Regions from separate parts of the Paenibacillus sp. FSL L8-0663 genome, predicted to be linked through region 1. Evidence: riboswitches for the same ligand, from Rfam matches in the RefSeq annotation. Region 1 holds a riboswitch; each other region holds the start of a gene.
What was found. A riboswitch is a leader RNA that binds a small molecule or an ion and turns the genes downstream of it on or off. The one in region 1 is predicted to bind cyclic di-AMP.
Positions count from the first base shown of each region.

Region 2: it holds a riboswitch for cyclic di-AMP, as region 1 does, so the genes downstream of both, MKY75_RS00540 (C40 family peptidase) here and MKY75_RS19905 (TrkH family potassium uptake protein) in region 1, are expected to answer to the same signal.
Region 3: it holds a riboswitch for cyclic di-AMP, as region 1 does, so the genes downstream of both, MKY75_RS06460 (hypothetical protein) here and MKY75_RS19905 (TrkH family potassium uptake protein) in region 1, are expected to answer to the same signal.

Region 1 covers NZ_JBBOYM010000001.1:4,509,285-4,516,741, forward strand. Annotated here, with positions in the region: gene sdhA (succinate dehydrogenase flavoprotein subunit) at 1-1,615, opposite strand, end outside; gene MKY75_RS19890 (succinate dehydrogenase cytochrome b558 subunit) at 1,710-2,384, opposite strand; gene MKY75_RS19895 (LysR family transcriptional regulator) at 2,611-3,516, shown strand; gene MKY75_RS19900 (potassium channel family protein) at 3,522-4,199, opposite strand; gene MKY75_RS19905 (TrkH family potassium uptake protein) at 4,218-5,558, opposite strand; cyclic di-AMP (ydaO/yuaA leader) riboswitch at 5,972-6,125, opposite strand; gene MKY75_RS19910 (CPBP family intramembrane glutamic endopeptidase) at 6,387-7,457, shown strand, end outside.
Region 2 covers NZ_JBBOYM010000001.1:133,162-140,618, reverse strand. Annotated here, with positions in the region: gene MKY75_RS00560 (PTS sugar transporter subunit IIA) at 1-263, opposite strand, end outside; gene MKY75_RS00555 (YwhD family protein) at 702-1,208, opposite strand; gene MKY75_RS00550 (M1 family metallopeptidase) at 1,333-3,345, shown strand; gene MKY75_RS00545 (hypothetical protein) at 3,357-4,184, shown strand; cyclic di-AMP (ydaO/yuaA leader) riboswitch at 4,461-4,598, shown strand; gene MKY75_RS00540 (C40 family peptidase) at 4,604-5,104, shown strand; gene MKY75_RS00535 (GNAT family N-acetyltransferase) at 5,407-5,913, shown strand; gene MKY75_RS00530 (4a-hydroxytetrahydrobiopterin dehydratase) at 5,992-6,291, opposite strand; gene MKY75_RS00525 (hypothetical protein) at 6,409-6,702, opposite strand; gene motA (flagellar motor stator protein MotA) at 6,890-7,457, shown strand, end outside.
Region 3 covers NZ_JBBOYM010000001.1:1,425,311-1,432,767, forward strand. Annotated here, with positions in the region: gene MKY75_RS06430 (MarR family winged helix-turn-helix transcriptional regulator) at 38-493, shown strand; gene MKY75_RS06435 (helix-turn-helix domain-containing protein) at 679-1,053, shown strand; gene MKY75_RS06440 (helix-turn-helix domain-containing protein) at 1,147-1,530, shown strand; gene MKY75_RS06445 (XRE family transcriptional regulator) at 1,656-1,877, opposite strand; tRNA gene MKY75_RS06450 (tRNA-Leu) at 2,220-2,302, shown strand; gene MKY75_RS06455 (glutathione peroxidase) at 2,448-2,933, opposite strand; cyclic di-AMP (ydaO/yuaA leader) riboswitch at 3,400-3,572, shown strand; gene MKY75_RS06460 (hypothetical protein) at 3,688-4,083, shown strand; gene MKY75_RS25565 (potassium-transporting ATPase subunit F) at 4,267-4,344, shown strand; gene kdpA (potassium-transporting ATPase subunit KdpA) at 4,494-6,170, shown strand; gene kdpB (potassium-transporting ATPase subunit KdpB) at 6,208-7,457, shown strand, end outside.

The sequences.
Region 1 (7,457 bases):
CTGGAAAGTCTGGTTTGTAATGGGCCCCACGGCTTTCGTTGCGCAGCAGCGCACCTTTGGTCATCGCTTCAGCCAGCTCCATCATATTCCACAGTTGCCGTGTAAACGCCGCACCCGCATTGTTCCAGCGCGAAGCGTCATTGATGTTAATGTTAGAATAACGCTCCTTCAGCTCCTTGATCTTGTGGATCGTAGCTTCCAGCTTGTCATTATAACGAACCACAGTCATGTTGTTCGTCATCCACTCGCCCAGCTCTTTATGAAGAACATAGGCATTTTCTTTTCCGTCCATATGCAAAATACGCTCATACTTCTCCGTCTGCTGATTGACTGCGGCATCAAATACGGAGGACGCTGTATCCTGTGCAGATTTTTTCAAGCCTTTGATATATTCCACAGCCTTAGGTCCAGCCACCATCCCGCCGTAAATGGCTGAGAGCAACGAGTTCGCACCCAAACGGTTCGCTCCGTGGTATTGGAATTCACACTCACCAGCCGCGAACAGGCCTGGTATATTGGTCATCTGATTGTAATCGACCCACATGCCGCCCATTGAATAATGAACAGCCGGGAATATTTTCATCGGAATTTTGCGCGGATCATCACCGACGAATTTCTCATAAATTTCAATAATGCCGCCCAGTTTTACATCCAGCTCTTTCGGGTCCTTGTGGGACAGATCGAGGTAGACCATGTTCTCGCCATTAATACCCAGTCCATCATCAACGCATACACTGAATATTTCACGTGTCGCAATATCGCGAGGGACCAGATTTCCGTAAGCTGGATACTTTTCTTCGAGAAAATACCATGGCTTACCGTCCTTATACGTCCAAATACGACCGCCCTCTCCCCGTGCCGACTCGGACATGAGACGTAGCTTGTCATCACCTGGTATAGCCGTCGGATGAATCTGGATAAACTCACCGTTCGCATAGCGTACGCCTTGCTGATACACCGCACCGGCAGCTGTGCCCGTATTAATGACGGAATTCGTGGTTTTACCGAAAATAATCCCGGGCCCACCAGATGCCAAAATAACTGCATCCGCCGCAAAAGTCTTCACTTCCATCGTACGCAAATCCTGCCCGCAAATCCCTCGACAGATGCCTTCATCATCCAGTACAGCCTGTAAAAACTCCCAGTTTTCATACTTGGTCACCAAACCCGCAGATTCCCAGCGCCGTACCTGCTCATCGAGAGCGTACAGAAGCTGCTGTCCTGTCGTCGCACCAGCAAAGGCGGTCCGATGATGCTGGGTACCGCCGAAGCGGCGGAAGTCCAGCAGTCCTTCCGGTGTCCGGTTAAACATGACGCCCATGCGGTCCATGAGATGAATGATCCCCGGCGCCGCTTCGCACATCGCTTTTACCGGAGGCTGGTTGGCCAGAAAATCCCCGCCATAGACCGAATCATCAAAGTGAATCCAGGGGGAGTCTCCCTCACCCTTGGTATTTACCGCACCATTGATGCCACCTTGAGCACAGACGGAGTGGGACCTTTTGACCGGAACCAAAGAAAATAAATGAACGTGAACTCCCGCCTCTGCCGCCTTGATCGTAGCCATTAGACCTGCCAGACCGCCGCCCACGACAATAATGTTGGATGCTGCCATTTCTGCTCACTCCTTTTTTTCAGGATTTTTAACCAAATCCCCTTTTACGTTTGAAAATAGAATTTCAACACAATGTATAATGGATATGACTCATTTACAGTAGTTGTTTAAAAGTACTGCATTGCACCAAGGCAGTTGCTATTTCCTGAAATTCCGCGCTGCGGAATGCAAGCAGGGAAGCGATGAAGCCGATAGACACCACCACGAACAGGGTCATACAGATATAAGAAGATACTTTTTGCGCACGTGGTCCCACGGTAATCCCCCAACTGACCATAAATGCCCACAGTCCGTTAGCAAAGTGAAAGGATGCCGAAACGACACTGATTAGATACAAAATGAAATAAACCGGGTTCGTCACGATGCCATGCATGACCCCGCCTAGCTCCTCATGAGTTACATTACCCAGAGCCACCTGAAAGCGTGTGTCGTATACGTGCCAGATAATAAATACAAACGTAATGACGCCGGAAATACGCTGGAACAGAAAGCGCCAGTTACGTGAATAGCCGAACCTTTTGACATTCGGATCAGCTTGATAAGCGATATACAAGCCATAAATTCCGTGGAACAGTAATGGCAAGTAGATGAATAACGTTTCTAGTACAATAACCAGCGGCAAACCATTCAGGAAGGCCACGCTGCGGTTAAATCCTTCCTTGCCGCCCTCCACCGCTGTGAAGTTCGTCACCAAATGCTCAACAAAAAATAGAGCCAACGGAATGACGCCAAGAAGCGAATGCAGCTTTCTGGAATAAAATCCTCTCATCTAGGTCATGCTCCCTTCTCCCAATAATAGCGTTTTCAATAGTAATATAACATATAAATTGACAGTTCCCGACAGGAAATGTCCAACAAGGTGTCCCTTATTAGGAAAAACAAAAGTGTGAACATCTTGTGTCGCTTTCATGTTACTCCTTTTCGGCTTATAATGGAATTGCAATATACGTATTAATTATTATGTCTTTTTTGCATATAGAGAGGAAGTGGATGATTTGTTTGAGGATTTGAACGCTTTTGCCGTCATTGTCGAGCAGTCCAGCCTGAATAAAGCCTCCAAACTGCTGAATCTGTCCCAACCCGCCCTGTCCCGCAAAATTGCCAAGCTAGAGGAAGAGCTGGGTGTAAATCTCTTTGATCGTCGGGGCAAACGACTCGAAATTACGTCCACCGGCCGATTTGTTTATACATTCGCACTAGAGCAACGGCAACGGCAGCTTCGCTTCTTACAAAAGCTCTCCCAGCACAAAAATGAAGCCCAGAGTATGCTTACACTCGGCGCAAGTCTCACGACACTCCAGACAACGCTGCCTACCCTTGTCGAAGCTTTTATGAGCAAGCATCCTCAAACCGAGCTGAAGCTGCTCACCGGTAAAACCCATGAAATCGTCGCCTTTGTACGTGACAAAAAAGCAGACGCCGGTATTGTCGGGTCTGCCATTCATGAAGTCGGACTGCGTTGCATTCCGCTATTTGACGATCATTTGGAGCTCGTTGTTCCCATTGGACATGAATTAACCGTTAAGACAGGAACGGCCTCGATGAAAGATCTGCAAGGATTGCCGATGATTATTTTCTCCAAAGGAACCTGGTACCGCAGTCTGACGGATGACTTGTTCCAGCGCAGCGGCATCATGCCGGATATCCGCATGGAAATCGACTCCTTCGAGGCGATTGTACGCCTGCTTCCAACCTGTAAGGCTTCCGCCTTGCTACCCAAATCCTATTTGCGTAGCGAACTGCTGCGGGATAATGGACTCACTGCATTGTACTTGCCCGATTTGAAGGAGACACGCCGAACGACCTCCCTCATTTACTCGGAGACGACCGATCTCGGTCCGACAGCACGACGCTGGATTAGCGAGACACGTGCGTCGTTTGCAGGCTATCGTATGGTGTAGAGAGTTTAGCCCTCTTCATTGACATTAACAACCTCATCCTCAAAGCGGCCGATATTGTCATTTGAGCCGATGATGACCATAATATCGTCTTCTTTTAGCCGATCCATAGCCGTCGGTGCGATCAAGATACCGTTCGCCGTATGAAGCGCCACGACACTACAGCCAAAGCGGGTGCGAGCATTTAGTTCTGCAAGCGTTTTGCCGTTCAGACATGCAGGTACATTGAGTTCCACAATACTGTATTCCTTAGACAACTCCAAATAATCGAGCAAATTAGGCGTGACTAGCTGGTGAGCCACACGGATACCCATGTCCCGTTCTGGATAAATAATCCGATCCACACCGAGCTTTTCTAACGCACGCCCGTGCAGCACAGATATGGCTTTGGCTACGACCTTTTTCACACCCAGCTCCTTCAGCAAAATGGCGGTCAGGATGCTTACCTGGATGTCATCACCAATAGCAACAATGCCGCAATCGAAATTACGGATGCCCAGTGATCGCAATGAGTCTTCATCGGTAGCGTCCGCCACGACAGTATGTGTCAACATCTCACTCATACTGTCCACAACATCCTCATTCCGGTCAATGCCTAGCACCTCGCACCCCATATCCACCAATTGCAAAGCTAGGCTTGAGCCAAACCGCCCCAAGCCAATAACTACAAACTGCTGCGTTTTCATGTCTACTCGAAAACTCCCTTATCCTATAATCATTTTACCTTCCGGATGACGATATAATTCTTTACCCTTTTTCGGCCCCAGTGCATAAGCTAGCGTGAGTGGCCCCAGTCTACCTGCAAACATCGTCAGGGTAATCACCAGCTTGCCTATGACTGTCAAATCAGGTGTAAGCCCCATCGACAGCCCCACCGTACCAAACGCAGACACCGTCTCGAACAAGATCATCAGAAAATGATGATCTTCGGTTGCTGACAAAATCATCGTCACCCCGATCACGAACAGCAGCCCCAGCAGTGTAATGGTCAAAGCCTTGTAAATTCGTCCCTGCGCAAGTCGATACCTGAACAGCACAATATCTTCCCGCCCCCGCAGCATCGAAATCACTGCTCCAATGAGCAGCGCGAATGTTGTGGTCTTAATCCCGCCTCCAGTGGAGCCAGGAGAAGCCCCGATAAACATGAGTATGATGATAAAAAACTGCGTAGCCTGCCGCAAGCCTGCAATGTCCAGTGTATTGGCACCTGCGGTACGGGGAGTAACAGACTGGAATAAAGATCCCAGCAGTTTACCACCCCAATCAAGCGAGCCAAGAGTCTTTGGATTCGTAAACTCAAACACAAAAATCACGAGCGTGCCGACTACAATCAGAGCGCCCGTCATGCTGAGTACCACCTTGGTATGCAAGGACAGTCTCTTACGCTTGCGATATTCTGCCAGGTCCGACATCACTACAAAACCAATGCCGCCTGAAATAATCAAAAACATGGCTGTAAAATTAACAATCGGATCATATACATAACCTGTTAGGCTGCGAAAGTGCCCGAATAAGTCAAAACCAGCATTGTTAAACATGGAGATGGCATGCCAAATCCCAAAATAAATCGCCCTGCCTACAGGCATATCAAACGACCAGCGAATCGCAAATATTACAGCACATATGCCCTCAATGACCAGCGAGTACAACAGCACCTTACGGATCAATCCGACAATTCCTTCGACAGAGGTCTGATTCATCGCTTCCTGTAAAATGAGTCGCTCCCGCAAGGAAATCCGACGTTTGAACACCAGCGCGATTAAGGTAGCCATGGTCATAAAGCCCAGACCGCCGATCTGAATGAGCGCCACGATAACAACTTGACCAAAGGTTGTAAAAAAGGTCCCCGTATCCTTTACGACAAGCCCTGTAACACAGGTCGCGGAAGCGGCAGTAAACAAAGCGTCTACAAACGCAAGTGGCTTTCCTGTTGTATTGGAGATCGGCAGCATTAACAATAAACTACCTATTAGAATGATAATGGCAAAGCCCGCAACGAATATCTGCGGTGGAGAAAGCCGGAGCCAGCTTGCATTGGGATTCATCTATTCATCACTTCTCTCCTAATTCTTAAAACTATAAAAACAGTGATTTAATACGGTGTAAGCTTGCTACGCGTTCCATTTGATCTTCCGATCGTCGTTGCCCCTGAATTTTTTGATTTTTCCAAACCTTAGTTAACTATAATTAGCATTCCCTGAATACAGGAAGAATGCATGTCAAGCACTACTCGGTCCCCTGTGCTATTGGCGGGCAGTAGCGAAGGGGGCAGAATTGTTCTGAAGAAGCGAAGCGTTTGCCTTTATCTCCGGATTTTAACCATTAAAGGGGGTATACAATCAAAAAATCCGGGGATAACAGCAATCGGAAGAATAATCTGCACCCGCAGCGGTCTATCTAACCAATCCAAACACTTTTATACACACAAAAAAAGACACCGGAAAACCGAGTGCCTGACTTGGTTCCTGCTCATAGCCTACGAGGTTAGCTGACGGATTCGGGCAGCACAGTATGCCCTATTTACACTTCCGATCCACCAGTGATCGGCTGTAAAATTCACCCCAGTAACATGGTTCCCCCGTTTTCCCATAGAAATTCGGCTCAACTGTATATCATTACCTATGTATTTTATAGGCATTGCCTCAAGATTATAATCCTTCTATATCCAGATCACAAAACCGATTTCGTCGAAAAAACGTGAAATTGGCTTTATTTTGCGAATGGGCATCGTTTAATCGCAGCTTATCTTATTTTATTGGAACTTTAAAGTGCTTTCACTCTATTTTCATGAATATCGCTGGTCTGTTGGCGGGAACCTGTGCAGTATGATATCTTTAATGGATGTTCTTATTTACAGATTAAGGAGGAAACTCATGAATCCTATCGGGAAACCGGTCGTGCTCACGGCCAACTTCAAAAAATTAGGCTTGCTGGGCGGGATTGGCCTGATTTGCTTTTTTATCTTTCAATTGCTTATTCCCTCGCTTAGCAATCCGAGTCCAGAATCAGTAATGAATGCAAAGGTCATCAGCAAACAAGAAGCGGTCATACACGCATTGGACTTCGCCCGCTCCGAGCTGGGATATACTGAATCACAGCCAGAGGAGCCTCTGGTAACCTATCAGGCCGAAACAGATTTGTACGGTTATTTATCTAGAGAAAAACTGCTTCAACAGTACGACCGTACATGGAAGAAAAATTACCCTTACGAAACCTTTCGGGTCGATCTGCCTGAATCCTCAGCGAAGAGCAAGCTGCAAATTCATGTAGATTTATCCACTGGGAAGGTCGTTAGTTTTAAACGGATCACCTCCAGCACCAATTACACGCAGGCTGATATTTCTACGGATGAACAAGCACGTAACAGGCTTGTACGTGTGGCTGAGGACGGCATGACGCTTGAAGCCAAGGAGCAGGCGGCCGCTGTATGGGTGAAGCGCTTTGGCTTTAAGCCGTCGGACTTGAAGCTCGCGACCACTGAACAAGAAGGCGGATTAAAGTATACCGTAGACGATAAAAAAATTGGCGCCTCGGTACTTACACTGGCTTTTACTTTTGAAGACGGTGATGTTCGCTCCTTCACTCAAAGCTTTTCGGCCCCGTCATCCTATACCGATTATATCGAAAAGCAAACATTTTGGGCGAATTGGATGACCTATGCGGGTTATGCCCTATTTAGCTTTGTGCTGGGTGTACTTGCCATTGTGTATGCGTCACTCACCCGACGACATACTTCATTTGTACGCGGCATTGTTCTATCCGTTATATACTTTATTGCTAGTATAGCTGGGACCATGAACATGCTGCCTTTATTGCAAGCAGAAGCAGGCGGTAAGGGCATGCTTCTATTTCTTATGGTTTTCCAGATTGGTGTTACCTTCGTCATGGCTGTAGCGCTCTACTTCTCCTTGGTCGGCGGTGACGGACTTATGCGTCAGGTTGGA
Region 2 (7,457 bases), 4.4 Mb from region 1:
ACATGTATCAAAACTTGTACGCCGGATTCATGTTCAATAATCAGAGCATGCTTACTTTTCTCCATGACATGGGCAACTTTTCCCGCGAAAGGAGCGGTGACCCTACCCTCAGACGGATGAATAGCGATGCCATCCCCCATAGCTTTCGTAGAGAACGCAGGATCTGGAACCTCCTCCAGGGAAACCACTTTTCCTTTGATTGGTGCTATCATTTCGAATTCTTCAATACGAGGAGCCGCCTTCTTTTTCAACCATTTAAACATAACGATGCCACCTTATTTAGAGATTACATTCATAAACAGTAAATAGGACTTAACTACATCTTTCAAGGAACCGGTTCCACAAAATGAATAGAAAGAAGAGTGGAAGCGATTTCTATCTGAATTATAGTGAATGCCTTTCCAGGATGTCAAGGAGCTATCAGTTCATAACTACATATCTGTTACAATAATTTTCATGTAACTTGGAGGTGCTCTAACAAATTGCGGATTTAAGTGTTTTATCTCTTAAAAACAGATTTTTTATAGTATACTTTTCCAGCAATTTCTTTGATGATCATGTTTGGCATGTTCATTCAGCATTGCTTACCTACATGAAAAAGAAGTAGACCGCCCCCAACCAAGGTATCGGTCTACTTCTGAACCTTACTGCCGACTGCTCTTTAAGCAGTTGTGTACACTGGAATCGTGTTAACGCTTGGCCTACCCTTCCAGCGCTTGCTTCAATTCCTCAGGCGAAGCGTCCCACCATTCCTCGTTATGCGAAATGAGCAGGCTTTTGAGCGCTGCCCTATCTTCGCTGCCGAGATCCTCCAGCATGAAACGACGCTTGAGCGCGTAATCCATACGGTTGACGTGATCGGCGAGGATTTTCCAGCCGCGTTTGGCCTCGTCGTCAATCAGCATCTCGCAGGCGGTGGCGCCGCCGTACATACGTCCTTCGGCTGTACGGTCCACAGCTACCCATACGAGCCATACCTGGCGTCCGTTCGGTACGTCCTCTTTATTCGTAGAGAACTTGATACCACGTTCTACTTTACTTTTGGCATGCATGGCACCGATATCAATTTTCGCCTCTCCTCGGTCAATGATGACCGGTGACATGCTGTTCAGGTCAATTGAGCCTGCGCCGAAACCCTTATGTTTACTCTTGCCACTGACAATGTTCAGTGCAATCTGTTTTTTGCCGTCCGGCTGATTTTCACTCATGCGTCACTAGACCTCCATTTCCCGTCTTCACACTCATTCTACACTATAAATATTTTAACTAATAATCTCCTGAAAGCAAACATATACATGCTGTAGATGCTTGTCAACGGGAGGTATCCATTGTATGACCCCAGCACGCACTAAAATCGTTTTATTGTCTACACTAGCCCTCGGTCTCCTCGCAGGGACGTTATGGTTTGCCTGGCAGCCCCAATCGCAATCCGACCCGCAGTCCATAGGCCAACCACTATACGGCTCCCTGTCTGAGTCTGCGCTTGCCCCAAATGTGGGCAAGCCTCTAGGGGCAAACATCCTGCCTGACCTGCCCAAGAACCCTCCACAACCCGCTACAGAAATCCTCAGCAAACGGGTGGTAGAGTACCACATTGATGTATCTCTGGAAAAGGGACAGGTTTTGCGAGGCACTGAGACACTGACCTGGAAACATCCGGGCAAGAAAACCGTGAATGATCTGTATCTTCATCTATACCCGAACGCCTTCTCTTCCATGGAAACCACCTTTATGAAGGAATCCGGTGGAAAGCTGCGCGGAGACACCATGCCCAAAGACGGCTTTGGCTCTATGACGCTGACTGAACTAAAAACAGAAGACGGTTTATCCCTCATGCATCGCATCCAATATGTGCAGCCAGATGACGGTAACGCAGGCGACCGTTCGCTCATGAAGGTGCGTCTACCCAAGCCAGTACGAGGTGGCGAAGAAATCACATTATATATGAAGTTTGAGGTAAAACTGCCTGCCATCTTTGCTCGTATGGGTGGGACAGATGATTTTGTAATGGCAGGACAGTGGTTCCCGAAGCTCAGTGTCTACGAGACTGCAGGACAGCGTGGACGCGCCGAGGAGGGCTGGAACCTCCACCAGTATCATGGTAACTCCGAGTTTTATGCCGATTTTGGAATTTACAGCGTACGGATTCGGGTGCCTGAAACTCATATCGTAGCAGCGACCGGATTTCCCACCCGTGGTGGCGTCCGACAGAACGGACAAAAAATATATCAATTTTATGCCGATGATGTACACGATTTTGCCTGGTCCGCTTCACCCAACTTTGTAGCCGTAGAAGAACCCTTTTCTTCTGCTGAAGTCCCTGGTGTCAAAATCAAGCTCTACCTTGACCCATCGCACAAGGAGCTCAAAGGACGCTATATGAGCGCAGCGAAGGCCGCTCTTTTGTACTACAGCAAATGGTACGGGCCTTATCCATATTCCACCCTGTCCATCGTGGTTCCACCTAAATCAGGCAATGGAGCTGGCGGCATGGAGTATCCGACACTCATCACGGCCGCTGCTGCGGGTAATCTCAATCCTGGCTATAGTCTGGAACGGACATTAGTTCATGAGATTGGACATCAATATTTCTATGGAATGGTAGCCAATAATGAATTTGAGGAGCCGTGGCTGGATGAAGGCTTCACCTCCTATGCAGAGGAGCGACTTATGGAGCAAGAATATGGGCTTACCCCCAACTTGCCATTACAATCGGGACAGGTATCCTCCCCACAGCCGCTAAACCGTGAGTCATGGAAGTACGGCTCGGCTGCTGAGTACGCGCAAAATGCCTACTCTCGAGGCAAGCTGGTACTACGGGGCATTGAACGTCAGGTGGGTATAAAAAAAATGGATCGCATTATGCGGACCTACGTCCAGACGTACCGATTTAAGCATCCGTCCTCACAGGATTTTCAACGTATCGTGGAGAGAGTCACCGGACGCTCATGGAGCCACTATTTTGAACAGTATGTATATGACGGCCAGATGGCGGACTTTTCAGTGGATCACATCACAAACCACAAGCTGGAGAATGGATATGAAGCAGTCGTGACGGTCAGCAAAAAAGGGGCGGATTATCCCAAGATCCCTGTCCAATTTACCTTCAAGGATGGAACCACGAAATTCAAGGCTTGGGACGGTGCGGGCAAAAGCACAACTTTTCGGATCAAAAGTACTTCTCCCGTTTCCTATGTAACCCTTGATCCCCTATATACCATTGCACTGGAGAACAAGCATATTAACAATACCCTAAAAGCCGAATTGGACGAAAAGCAACAAACCCGTTGGAGTATAAGTGTAACCAAGCTGTTGGAGACACTGCTTGGAAGTCTGTCATGGTGAGGTGTCTATAGATGCGGACTGTTATAAAAGAGGGCTGGGCGCTGGTGCGCATACGATTCTATATCGTTATCATTTTATTTCTGTATCGACTACTGTGGGGGGTGTTTCTCTATCGACTGGTGCAGTCTGCCGTTATCCCGCTATTGCTCCGTTATCCTGATCAGGGTCAAAACGAGCTGGGACAGACCTTGTTTTGGATGGAGAGCCAGATTGCTCTGATGGACAGCCGGGAAGTACATGTGTATTTGTGGATACTACTAGGGGCGACTGTACTACGCATACTAATCACTCCCTTCATTAGAGCCGGAATATATCAAAGCCTGCATACCGATGCGACTGAGCCGCAAAGCCTGTCCTTTTTCAAAGGTATGAAACGCCATGGCATGTCGTCGCTGTTGTATTACATCATCGAGTTGGGACTGCTGCTGATTCCCGCCTTTTGGGTAGTACCGAGACTCTACCCTATTGTAGCAGGTACGCTTCAATCTCCCTCTTACCTGCTGCACTTGTTGCCCTATGCCATGGGATGGATGGCATACGGATGGTTCATTCGGCAGTGCATCCTGTATATGCAACTAGGCACTGTCGGTGGTCACGCCATACTATCGTCCCTGCTCGCCTTCTTTCGCCAGCTTCTCCCAGCTGTCGGTATATCCCTTTTGCTCGGTGCTTGTGTGCTGTTGGTCTTCGGTCTATTTGGCACCGTGGCAATGATTTGGACTGGCATGCTCGCGCTCATTCTCCAACAATCGTATCATTTTGTTACTAGTCTGGTCAGGCTGTGGCATATCAGTTCGCAGTACAGACTATGGCATACCGATATCTCCAGTAGAAGCTAAGCCCTTCCTTTATGTTAATCACTTCATTTCCGTCTGTCGAAAAAACTTTATGCATAACCGCGCAAACGGCACATAACTGAATACTGTTAACAAGATCTGTTCCTGGGACATTAGGAGCAGATTTTTTTTGTAACTTTTTGCAATGAAACATTTGCCAAAGCCAGCCGACTTTGTTACAATAATCGCAGTGAACTGATAGTAACAACTTTGTAATCTTTATTGTAACCTTTATCTCAAAAATATCGTTATTGTGAATACTGCTCTCCAAGGTGCACATCTTAAGTAAAGCCTAATTCCTGGCACCTAGGAAGCGGGGGAACCAGTTTGGGTGAATTGATCTCGCAACAGAGTGGTCATAGGGGAACCTTCTACCGAATCCTTAAGCTAACCTCGCAGGCATTGGAAGGGGTATATTTTTTTTGAAGAAGAAGCTAACGATCGCAGCTATGAGTCTTGCCATTGCCTTTACATCTTTTACATTCGGTGGCGGCAGTGCATTTGCAGACTCCAAGATGGACCAGGTCATCCAAGATGCCAAAGGAACGAACTACAGAAGCGGAGGCACTACACTCGAGGGATTCGATTGCTCCGGCTTCACAATGTATGTATTCAACAAACTGGGAATTAAACTTCCGCATCAATCTGGATCACAATTCAAAATGGGATCTTCTGTATCCCGCGATGAAATGAGGCCTGGGGACCTGGTGTTCTTCAACACCACAGGAAGAGGCATTTCCCATGTAGGTATCTTCGTAGGTGAAGGGAAATTTGCCCACTCCTCGACTTCACGTGGTGTAGTAGTTAGCTCACTGAACGAAAATTATTACGCTAACCGCTATGTCGGTGCAAAAAGAATTATGAGCACAGACGCTTACCATTCTGTAGCTTCAGATATTCCTGATGACGACAACGTAGAATAACTAACGCACAGCAAGCTAACTCTAGCCGCAATTTGATTCTGCCGGAATCGAATTGCGGCTTTTTATGTCCACAACATCAGCAATGATTATCTTTACTGACGAACTGACACCTCAAAAGGTTTCAATTTTAGCGAACATCGTCGGTTTTACCGTCACCGCTGGGGGAGCATATGAGCAGTAATTCCTTCTTATTGAATGTATACCCGTCTTGGGTATAAAATAAACACGCTTGCTATTCCCCTGCAACTTGTCTACAATCTGTTGTTAATGATTGAAGCACCTGTAAAAGGAGGATGGAACACATGCCGGCCTCAATATCCAACTATCGGATCGTACCGATGGACGAGCATCAAGCGGCTGCAATCTGTGAGTGGCGCTATGATCCACCTTATAACATATACGGTTGGCTCCCCTGGGAACAAATGAAGGCGCTTGAAGTCGAATTTGGGAGTCCCACGCTTCGCCAAGAGCAATATGTTGCCGTACTGGATGAAGAGAACAAGCTGACAGGATTTGCTCAATATTTTCCTATGATCGGTGTGACCCGGCTAGGTCTTGGAATGCACCCTGACAGATGCGGACATGGCAAAGGATCAGATTTTGTCCGTGCCATTGCAGAGGAAGCCCAACGACGCAACCCGAAGAATGAAATTGATCTAGAGGTGCTCACTTGGAATGGGCGTGCTATTCGGGCCTACAAGGCGGCTGGATTTGAGCTTACAGATACCTATGAACGCCAGACTCCCGATGGCAAAAAACCGTTTTATTGTATGGTATATCGTCCAGACCACCCAACCCAGGTTCTATGATAAAAGCGCCTTCGGCATACAACCACGATGTTGTATAGCGAAGGCGCTTTTATCATCATACGACAGAACATTACAAGCTCAATGACTGCTACGCATTTTTTCAAAAGCTTCATTATATTGTTGGGCTTCCTTAATATCCACGGCCATAATACCGCCATCGTCCCAAGAGGTCAAACGCAGAGTCACGGTCTTGTAATCAATCGTAATAAATGGATGATGATTGAATGCTTCAGATATAGCGGCAACTTCATCCACGAATGCAATCCCTTTCATAAAACTGGAAAAATTATATTTCCGAACGATCCAACGTCCTTCCTCCAGCTCCCAGCCCTCCAGTTTCTCCAGATGTGCTTCAATCTCTTCTTGTGTAAAAGGCATGTTACGAACTCCTCCCCGTTTATACGGAAGCCTTTCGACCGCTTAAATACGGCCAAAACTACGATATATTGGTGTACATATTACCACGGCCCCGTTGATAAATCCATAAGACGGACCTCAAATCAAAGGGACTGACGTCAGCTCCTCGTCCCCAATCAGTACATAGATACGATGCTGCTCCGGCTCATAGATCACAACGCCACTCCCTACAGTGATTGTGGGCTCTGTACCCAGTGCATAAAATAAGTCTTCTGCCAAAGCTTCATTGACTTCCTGACGTCCCGCCGGGTCCAGCCTGTCCCAATCTTCTGCTTCCATCTCAAAAAATTCATAGCTATCTGGGATGCGCCCCACAGCCTCTGTCAAATCGTTCAAAATTTGTTCATACTCACGTCCATGCTTTACTCCCATGCCATTTCCTCCAATGGTTCCGCCATTCAATACATAATCACCTTATTATACCGGAAATTCGCACTTAACAAAAAAGAGAGTTTTGTCGATAAATACTATAATCCGTCTTGTAATGACGCGCTTGGGGCAAGGACGACCCCGGCGGCATGAAAGGATTCAAAATCTATTCTCATGGATGAGGTGTATCATGCAAATTTCAACCATTATTGGACTTGTGCTCGGGATTTTGTCACTGGTCGTCGGGATGATCTTAAAAGGCGCTCCGGTCGTCAATCTGGTCAATAATCCCGCTGCTTACATGATTATTTTCGTCGGAACGGCAGCGAGTATATTTATGGCCTTCCCGATGGCAGAAATCAAACGGATTCCGAAGCTGTTCAAGGTTATTTTCACCGAACAAAAACTGTTAGACCGCAAAGAGCTCATCGGTACGTTTACCGAGTGGGCATCCATTACCCGTCGTGAAGGTCTGCTCGCCTTGGAATCCAAGGTAGAGGAAATCGACGATCCCTTTATGCGTGGCGGCATGCGAATGATTATTGACGGCAATGATCAGGAATTCGTACGGGACGTTCTAATGGAGGATATCAATGCCACCGAGGATCGACATCGCTCTGGCGCGCTGATCTTCTCCCAAGCCGGTATGTACGCTCCAACGCTCGGGGTACTCGGTGCGGTTGTAGGTCTGATCGCCGCTCTGGCCGACCTTAGTGACATGGAAAAGCTCTCTCATGCCATTGCAGCAGCCTTCATTG
Region 3 (7,457 bases), 3.1 Mb from region 1:
ATGATAAGTATAAACTTATGAAGTGACGGTGAAAAATATGGACACTCAACTGTTAGGAAATATATCAGAAAATATTTTGGGCTTGTTTCCGATTGTGAAGAAGAAATTTTTCACCTACGGTCCGCTCGATTTCCCATTACACTTGTCGCCTAATAACTTTCAGGTGCTAATGCTCCTGCGTGAAGTACGTTCGTCTACGGTATCTGATTTATCCAAACAGCTTAATGTCTCACGTCCGAACATGACTCCTCTTCTGGACAAACTGGTGGAGCATGGGTTGGCTGACCGCCAGTCGTGTGATTCGGATCGCAGAGTCGTGAATGTGGCGATTACACAGGAAGGCGATGCTTTTTGTGAACAGGTATTTCATACCTTCTCCAATAAAATTCAAGAAAGACTGGTGTATCTGCCAGAAGAAGATTTATTGCATCTGAGTGAAACTTTGAATGAATTGAAGCATATTTTACTTAAAATCGACAACTCTGCTACGTGATTGGCGTAAGTGGACTGGCTTAAAGACCGCCCTTTCTTCGGAAAACAGGCGGTTTTTGTTGCGTGTTGTGGTATAATGGGAACCAACATACATAATTCGGTAATTTTAGCATACGTGATCTTTGAAATGGGAACAGAGAACATGATATCGTTATTTGAGAGCCTGCTAGGGAGGAAGGAACTTCTATGCAATCTATTTACCATCGCATCGAGGAACTCATCAAGGAACGGGGAATGACGAAAAAGGCGTTCTGCCAGCAGTTAGGCATTAGTACAGGGAACTTCGGGGATTGGAAAAGAGGAAAAACGACGCCAGGCACGAATAAACTCATTGAAATCGCTTCTTTTTTTGATGCGAGTCTGGACTGGATTATGCTGGGTCGAGATATACAGGGTGAGGTGCTAAAGGAGTCGCAAGACCCTTATTTTTTTGACGCTTCAGGGCAACTGAATTGCCAGGAGGAACCGCTTAGTGAGGCGGAAAGAAATTTTATACTTGAGTATATTGAATTTACCCGCTTTCGTAAAGAGAAAAACCAGCGCAATTCTACTATGGGGTAATGGTTGCTTAGGATTTAATGGGGATTACTAATGAGTAAGGCTGAAAAATGAAAATTATTTCAGAAAAAGTTACTGTTTCGGAGGGGAAACATTTTGGGAGATCAAACTATTTATCAACGGATTGAAGCTTTGATTAAAGATCGGGGAATGACCAAGAAGGCATTTTGTGAAAAGCTTAAAATCAGTTCAGGGAATCTCGGTGATTGGAGAAGGGGGAAAACAACGCCGGGTACCACTCATTTAATTCAGATTTCGGACTTTTTTAATGTATCGCTCGATTGGTTAATGAAAGGGATTAAGCCGGGAGAAGGCGTACTTCAGGAGCAGAAGGCTGCTTATTTTTTTGGAGTGATGGGGCCACTGAATTGCCAGGCAGAAGATCTTGAGACGGAAGAACAGAATTTTATTTTAGAATATGTTGAATTTGCGAAATATCGTAAGCAAAAAAGTGAGAAGGATAAAACAAAGCCGGAATGATTTTTTTGGCTAAAGATTGTCTGGGTTGAAAACCCGTAAACGAACTGGAGGGGTTCGCTTTACGGGTTTATTTGGTTTCTTGGTGATATGGAATGACCTGTATGTAACTGGAATGCTTGTTGGATTTAGAGTGGCGATGCCTCCTTATAATCTTTATCGTCGATGTTCAGAATTGCAGCAACTTGTTTTCTGTACCTTTGTGCTTTGCGGGTGCCGTGAATCAGATTGGACAAGCGTGAAGGCGGAATATTGTGTGTCTCACAAAATGTTTTCTGATCCAGTCGAAGTTCGACAAGCCGTTGTTTGATGGCCCACCCGAAGGAGGTGACAGGCATTTTGTTGTTCAAAAGAAATCGCCCCTTACGGATTCTTACGGAATAATTGGTGTGTTATAATAATCATCAGTAAACATGTTAGAATTAACCATCTGAAACTATGATACACTTTTATACGTGTTTTTACAATCGTAAATACGTTATTTTGTCAAATTAATTACTTAGTTAAGTGCCAAGTGGTTCTGATAATCCGTAAGGGGGCAACATTAATGCATAGTTCAGCAAGCGGTTATCTTTATACAGGACGGTATTATTATCGCTCATATATGTAAGTTAAAATAATTATAATATTTTTGTTTACAAATAGTTGATGAGAGAGTATAATAAATCTGTTGCCTCAATACATTATGATTTGCGGTCGTGGTGGAATGGCAGACACGCTATCTTGAGGGGGTAGTGGGCGTACGCCCGTGGAGGTTCGAGTCCTCTCGACCGCATTATATGCAAGACCTAGTTAAAAAAGCATCCTGACACGGTTTACGTGAAAGGGTGCTTTTTTTGTTAAGTATTTTTCGTTATATTCTTTAGTCACGGAAGCCACGGTTGCAACAGGTCGTTTATTAACTGTGATAATGAAGAATGTCAGTTTTGCTGCAAAAGCTTCTCTATATCTCCCGCCAGCTTATCTGGCGTGGTTTGCGGTGCATAGCGCTTAAATACGTTACCTTCTCTTGTAATTAAGAATTTAGTGAAATTCCATTTGATCGCTTTGGACCCTAATACCCCCGGAGCTGTTTGGGTCAGGTAGCGAAATAAGGGGTGTGCTTGATCGCCATTGACATCTGTCTTGGCGAACATCGGAAAGGTGACACCATAATTGATCTGGCAAAACTCGGAGATCTCCTCATTGGAACCTGGCTCTTGTTTGGCAAACTGGTTGCTGGGAAATCCCAAAATTTCGAGCCCCTGTTCATGATACTGGTCATATAGCTCTTGTAGCGCTTTGTATTGGGGGGTTAACCCACATTTGCTGGCAGTGTTCACGATAAGCAGAACGTTCCCTTCAAATGTGGATAACGGAATTTGTTTCCCTTGCAGGGTTTGCGCATCATATTCATAAACGGTCATAGCATCTCTCCTCATTCAATATTCAGCAATTAAATTTTAGACAATTTAAAGAAGGGTTGCAAGGCTGGAAAAGCTGTATAAAGCCTTCAGGCGCTGTAAAATCGTATTTTGCTCAAAACAGTAAATCGCACCGCAAATGGAGCGAATAAAGGTGTTTCTTCTTATAAAAGCGGGTTCAATCGGTGTTTAGCTGGTACATATAGCGTATTTTCTTCTCTTTTTACAAAAAAAGGCCAATAACGCTTTACCCTACGCCAATATTGACATGCTTGTCATTTTCAAAAAGGGATGAAAAACAGAGATTAAAGGAGATGTGAGAAGCATAGTTGCATTGTAAGCGTTATTATTAATCTTCTATGCTCTAAAGCCCGATTTATAACCCTGCAGTTGAGCTTTACAGTCTTCCATGCGCGGGTGTATGATTCAAGACGTAATTTCAAATTAACTTGAATGAAGCAACAACGAAATGTCTATAGCGCTGAATTTTGCAGTTGCAAAAGCGGGGGAACCAATCGAGACTGTACGGCTTCGGAAGCCGTGTGTCTCATGGGGTGAATTTTCCGGTCAAGTGCCAGAAATAGGGCGACTCTCACGTCCGAATCCGACAGCTAACCTCGTAAGCGTACAGGGAGAGGCAACAAACCGCCGTGTGCAGCCATGGTTTATTTTATCATGGATATGTCAGAAGCCGGAGGAAAGCCTTTTTCCTTCGGCTTCTTTTTGTTGTCTTTTTATACCGGGAGAGGAGCTACTGATGGAAGGTCGGTTAATTATTGTCACTGCACCGAATGAAGCGGGCAGAAGTTTTGTGAAATTGCTTATGTTCAAAAAATTGGCGTTTGCAGTTCTCACGAATAGCGCCCAGGAGGAACGACAGCTCAAAAAAATGGGTGTGGAGCACATTGTCCGCATCAATACCATGCAAGCGGGAAAATGGAAATTTCCAAAAAAAGAAATTGGTAGTGTGTATTTGTTCGAGAACAGCTTGAATCTGACTTGCCGTTTCCTGCAAATATGTCGGCCACTAACATCGGAATCGATCTATGTTATTACGCACGGCTGTAATCCACAAGGAATTTATCGGGGATTGGGAGCGGACCATGTGATCTACACATTGAACGGAGAGGTGGGTTTTCTGCTGAACGGATAAGCACTTATAACATAGTTGTTTTATGATTTTATGATGAAATAAGAATGGCGATCTGAGGACCGATACGGAGGTTATGAACATGATGGATATATACATGCTGCTCGTCATGGCTGTGAGTTATGGAGTGATATTGCTGTTTGTACGCTGGTGTGATGCGCAGACCTCTAAAGGAGGACGAAGAGGATGATTGTTATACTTGGGCTTACGGCTATTGTGTTTATGTATTTAATCTACGCACTCCTGAACCCTGAAAAGTTCTAGTCAGCTATAGGGGTAGAGCGGGCGGGAACAACAGATCTGAATATTAAGCATCATAGGTAGCAGGTTTTCGCAAACGTGTGCACTCCATAGATGGTCTGAACCGGGTCTGTTGTTCCAAACGCAGGAGCATTTTGAAGGAGGAATAGAGGATGGAGTTGCTTCAAATTGGAATTGTGATCCTTATATTGCTGCTCTTGGTAAAGCCAATGGGTACATATATGTATCATGTATTCTCGAATGAACCGAATCGGACGGATCGGATTTTTGGCAGAACAGAAAAGCTGATTTATAAGGTAGTAGGTTTGAAGAAAGTGGAGAGCATGCGATGGACCACGTATGTTATGAGTTTCATTGCTACGAACGTCGTGCTTGTGGCGATCAGCTACTTGCTGTTGCGTTTACAGGGAATGCTTCCCGGTAATCCGGCGGGAAACAGTAATATGGAAGCATCACTAGCTTTTAATACGGTAATCAGCTTTATGACGAATACAAATCTCCAACATTATAGCGGAGAAAGCGGGCTTACGTATCTGACACAGATGGCGTTCGTCACGATGATGATGTTCACTTCGGCTGCTTCCGGTTTTGCGGTTGCTGCGGCTTTTATGAGGGGATTGACGCGGCGCGGTGAAGGGATGGGCAATTTTTTTCAAGATTTTATTAAAGCCATTATAAGGATTTTCCTGCCGCTGGCCTTTGTGCTAACGCTGGTGCTGGTTGGATTGAAGGTACCGCAGACGCTACAGCCTACGGCGGATCTTACGACGCTGAGCGGAACACAGCAGCAGATTTCTATGGGACCTATTGCTTCTCTGGAGTCCATCAAGCATTTGGGGACGAACGGGGGCGGTTATGCGGGAGCTAACTCTGCGCATCCTTTTGAAAATCCAAGTCCTTGGACGAACGTGCTGGAAATTTTGGCAATGTGGGTAATGCCGGCTTCGTTGCCGTATACCTTTGGATTGTTTGCCCGTAATCGTAAGCAGGGCTGGATTATTTTTAGCTCCATGATGGTATTGTTTCTTATTTTTCTATCCATTACGTACGTGTCTGAAAAGACAGGTAATCCGTTAATCCAGACACTGGGTGTGGATGCTTCTCAGGGAAGCATGGAAGGGAAAGAGGTTCGTTTCGGCATTGGACAATCGGCTTTATTCACTGCGGTCACGACAGCGGCAACGACAGGTTCGGTCAATAATATGCATGATACACTAACCCCACTGGGTGGTATGGCTGCTTTGGGAGAAATGATGCTAAACGTCATTTTTGGCGGCAAGGGTGTCGGGCTGATGAATATGCTGATGTATGCGATTCTGGGTGTGTTTATATGCGGACTGATGGTCGGGAGAACTCCAGAATTTATGGGAAGGAAAATTGAAGGCAAGGAAATGAAGCTGATCGCGATTGCCATTTTGGTACATCCGTTTCTCATTCTCGCCCCAACTGCACTTGCATTTATGAGTCATTGGGGATACGATGCGGTCACTAACCCTGGCTATCACGGGTTGACTCAGGTGCTCTATGAATATGCGTCATCTGCCGCAAATAATGGTTCGGGGTTTGAAGGTCTTTCGGATAACAACGTATTCTGGAACATGACAACGGGGATGGTTATGTTCTTCGGACGATATGTATCTATGATTGCATTGTTGGCTGTGGCGGCTTCGTTGAATGCCAAAGCACCGACTCCGGTGACGACGGGGACACTGCGCACGGACAACAAGTTATTTGGAGCCATTCTGATCGGGGTCGTGCTGCTGATTGGTGCGTTGACCTTTTTACCCGTCATCGTATTGGGACCTGTTGCTGAATTTTTGACCATGTGAAGAAGAAAATGAGAATGGATGAACGGGGTGTTTGATCATGAAGGAACAACGCAAACACATGCTGGACAGAAGCATCTTGAAGCATGCGATCAAGGATAGCTTTATAAAATTAAATCCGATGATCATGATGAAAAATCCTGTCATGTTCGTCGTGGAGATCGGTACATTGGTCGTGCTGCTAATGCTACTGTTTCCCGGTTATTTTGGAACTGGAAAGGAAATGGGCTTTAACCTGGCCGTGTTTGTTATTCTGTTGTTTACGTTGCTTTTTGCCAACTTTGCCGAAGCGCTCGCGGAGGGGCGGGGTAAGGCACAAGCTGCCTCTTTAAAAAAATCCAAGCAGGATACACAAGCTAACAAGCTCATCGGAAATGACATTCAGGTGGTTAGCTCAACCGAATTGCGTAAGGGGGACGTGGTTATTGTCTCCCAGGGCGAAATGATTCCAAGCGATGGTGAGGTCATTGAAGGTCTGGCTTCGGTGGATGAATCTGCAATTACGGGAGAATCGGCTCCGGTCATCAAGGAATCGGGTGGTGATTTTTGCTCGGTAACCGGCGGGACGCGAGTAGTCAGTGACCGGATTAAGGTGCGAATTACGACAGAGCCGGGCGAGACATTTATTGATAAAATGATTTCGCTCGTGGAAGGCGCACAGCGGCAAAAAACGCCGAATGAGATTGCACTGAACACTTTGCTGATTAGCTTGACGATTATTTTTCTAATTGTGGTGGTTACGCTAGCGCCGATTGCCCGTCATTTTAACATTGATTTGCCTGTTCCTGTGCTGATCTCGTTGCTAGTCTGTCTGATTCCGACCACGATTGGAGGACTGTTGTCAGCTATCGGGATTGCCGGTATGGACCGAGTCACCCAGTTTAACGTACTGGCCATGTCAGGCAAGGCGGTAGAAGCTTCTGGGGATATCAACACGATGATTCTGGATAAAACAGGTACAATCACCTTCGGGAACCGAATGGCGAGTGAATTCGTGCCTGTAGAGGGCGTGGAGAAGGCAGAGTTAGTGAAGTGGGCCGCGATTAGCTCAATGAAGGATGAGACGCCAGAGGGTCGCTCGGTTCTCGAATTGATGCGCAAACAGGAGCATACGTTGGATGCATCCTTGGCAGCAGGTGGAACCTTTATCGAATTCAAGGCGGAGACCCGGATGAGTGGTCTGGATCTGGCCGATGGACGAAAGGTACGCAAGGGTGCGGTGGATTCTGTTCGGCAATGGATCGTATCGCAAAACGGCAGTGTTCCAGCCGATCTGGAGGAAAAAGCGAA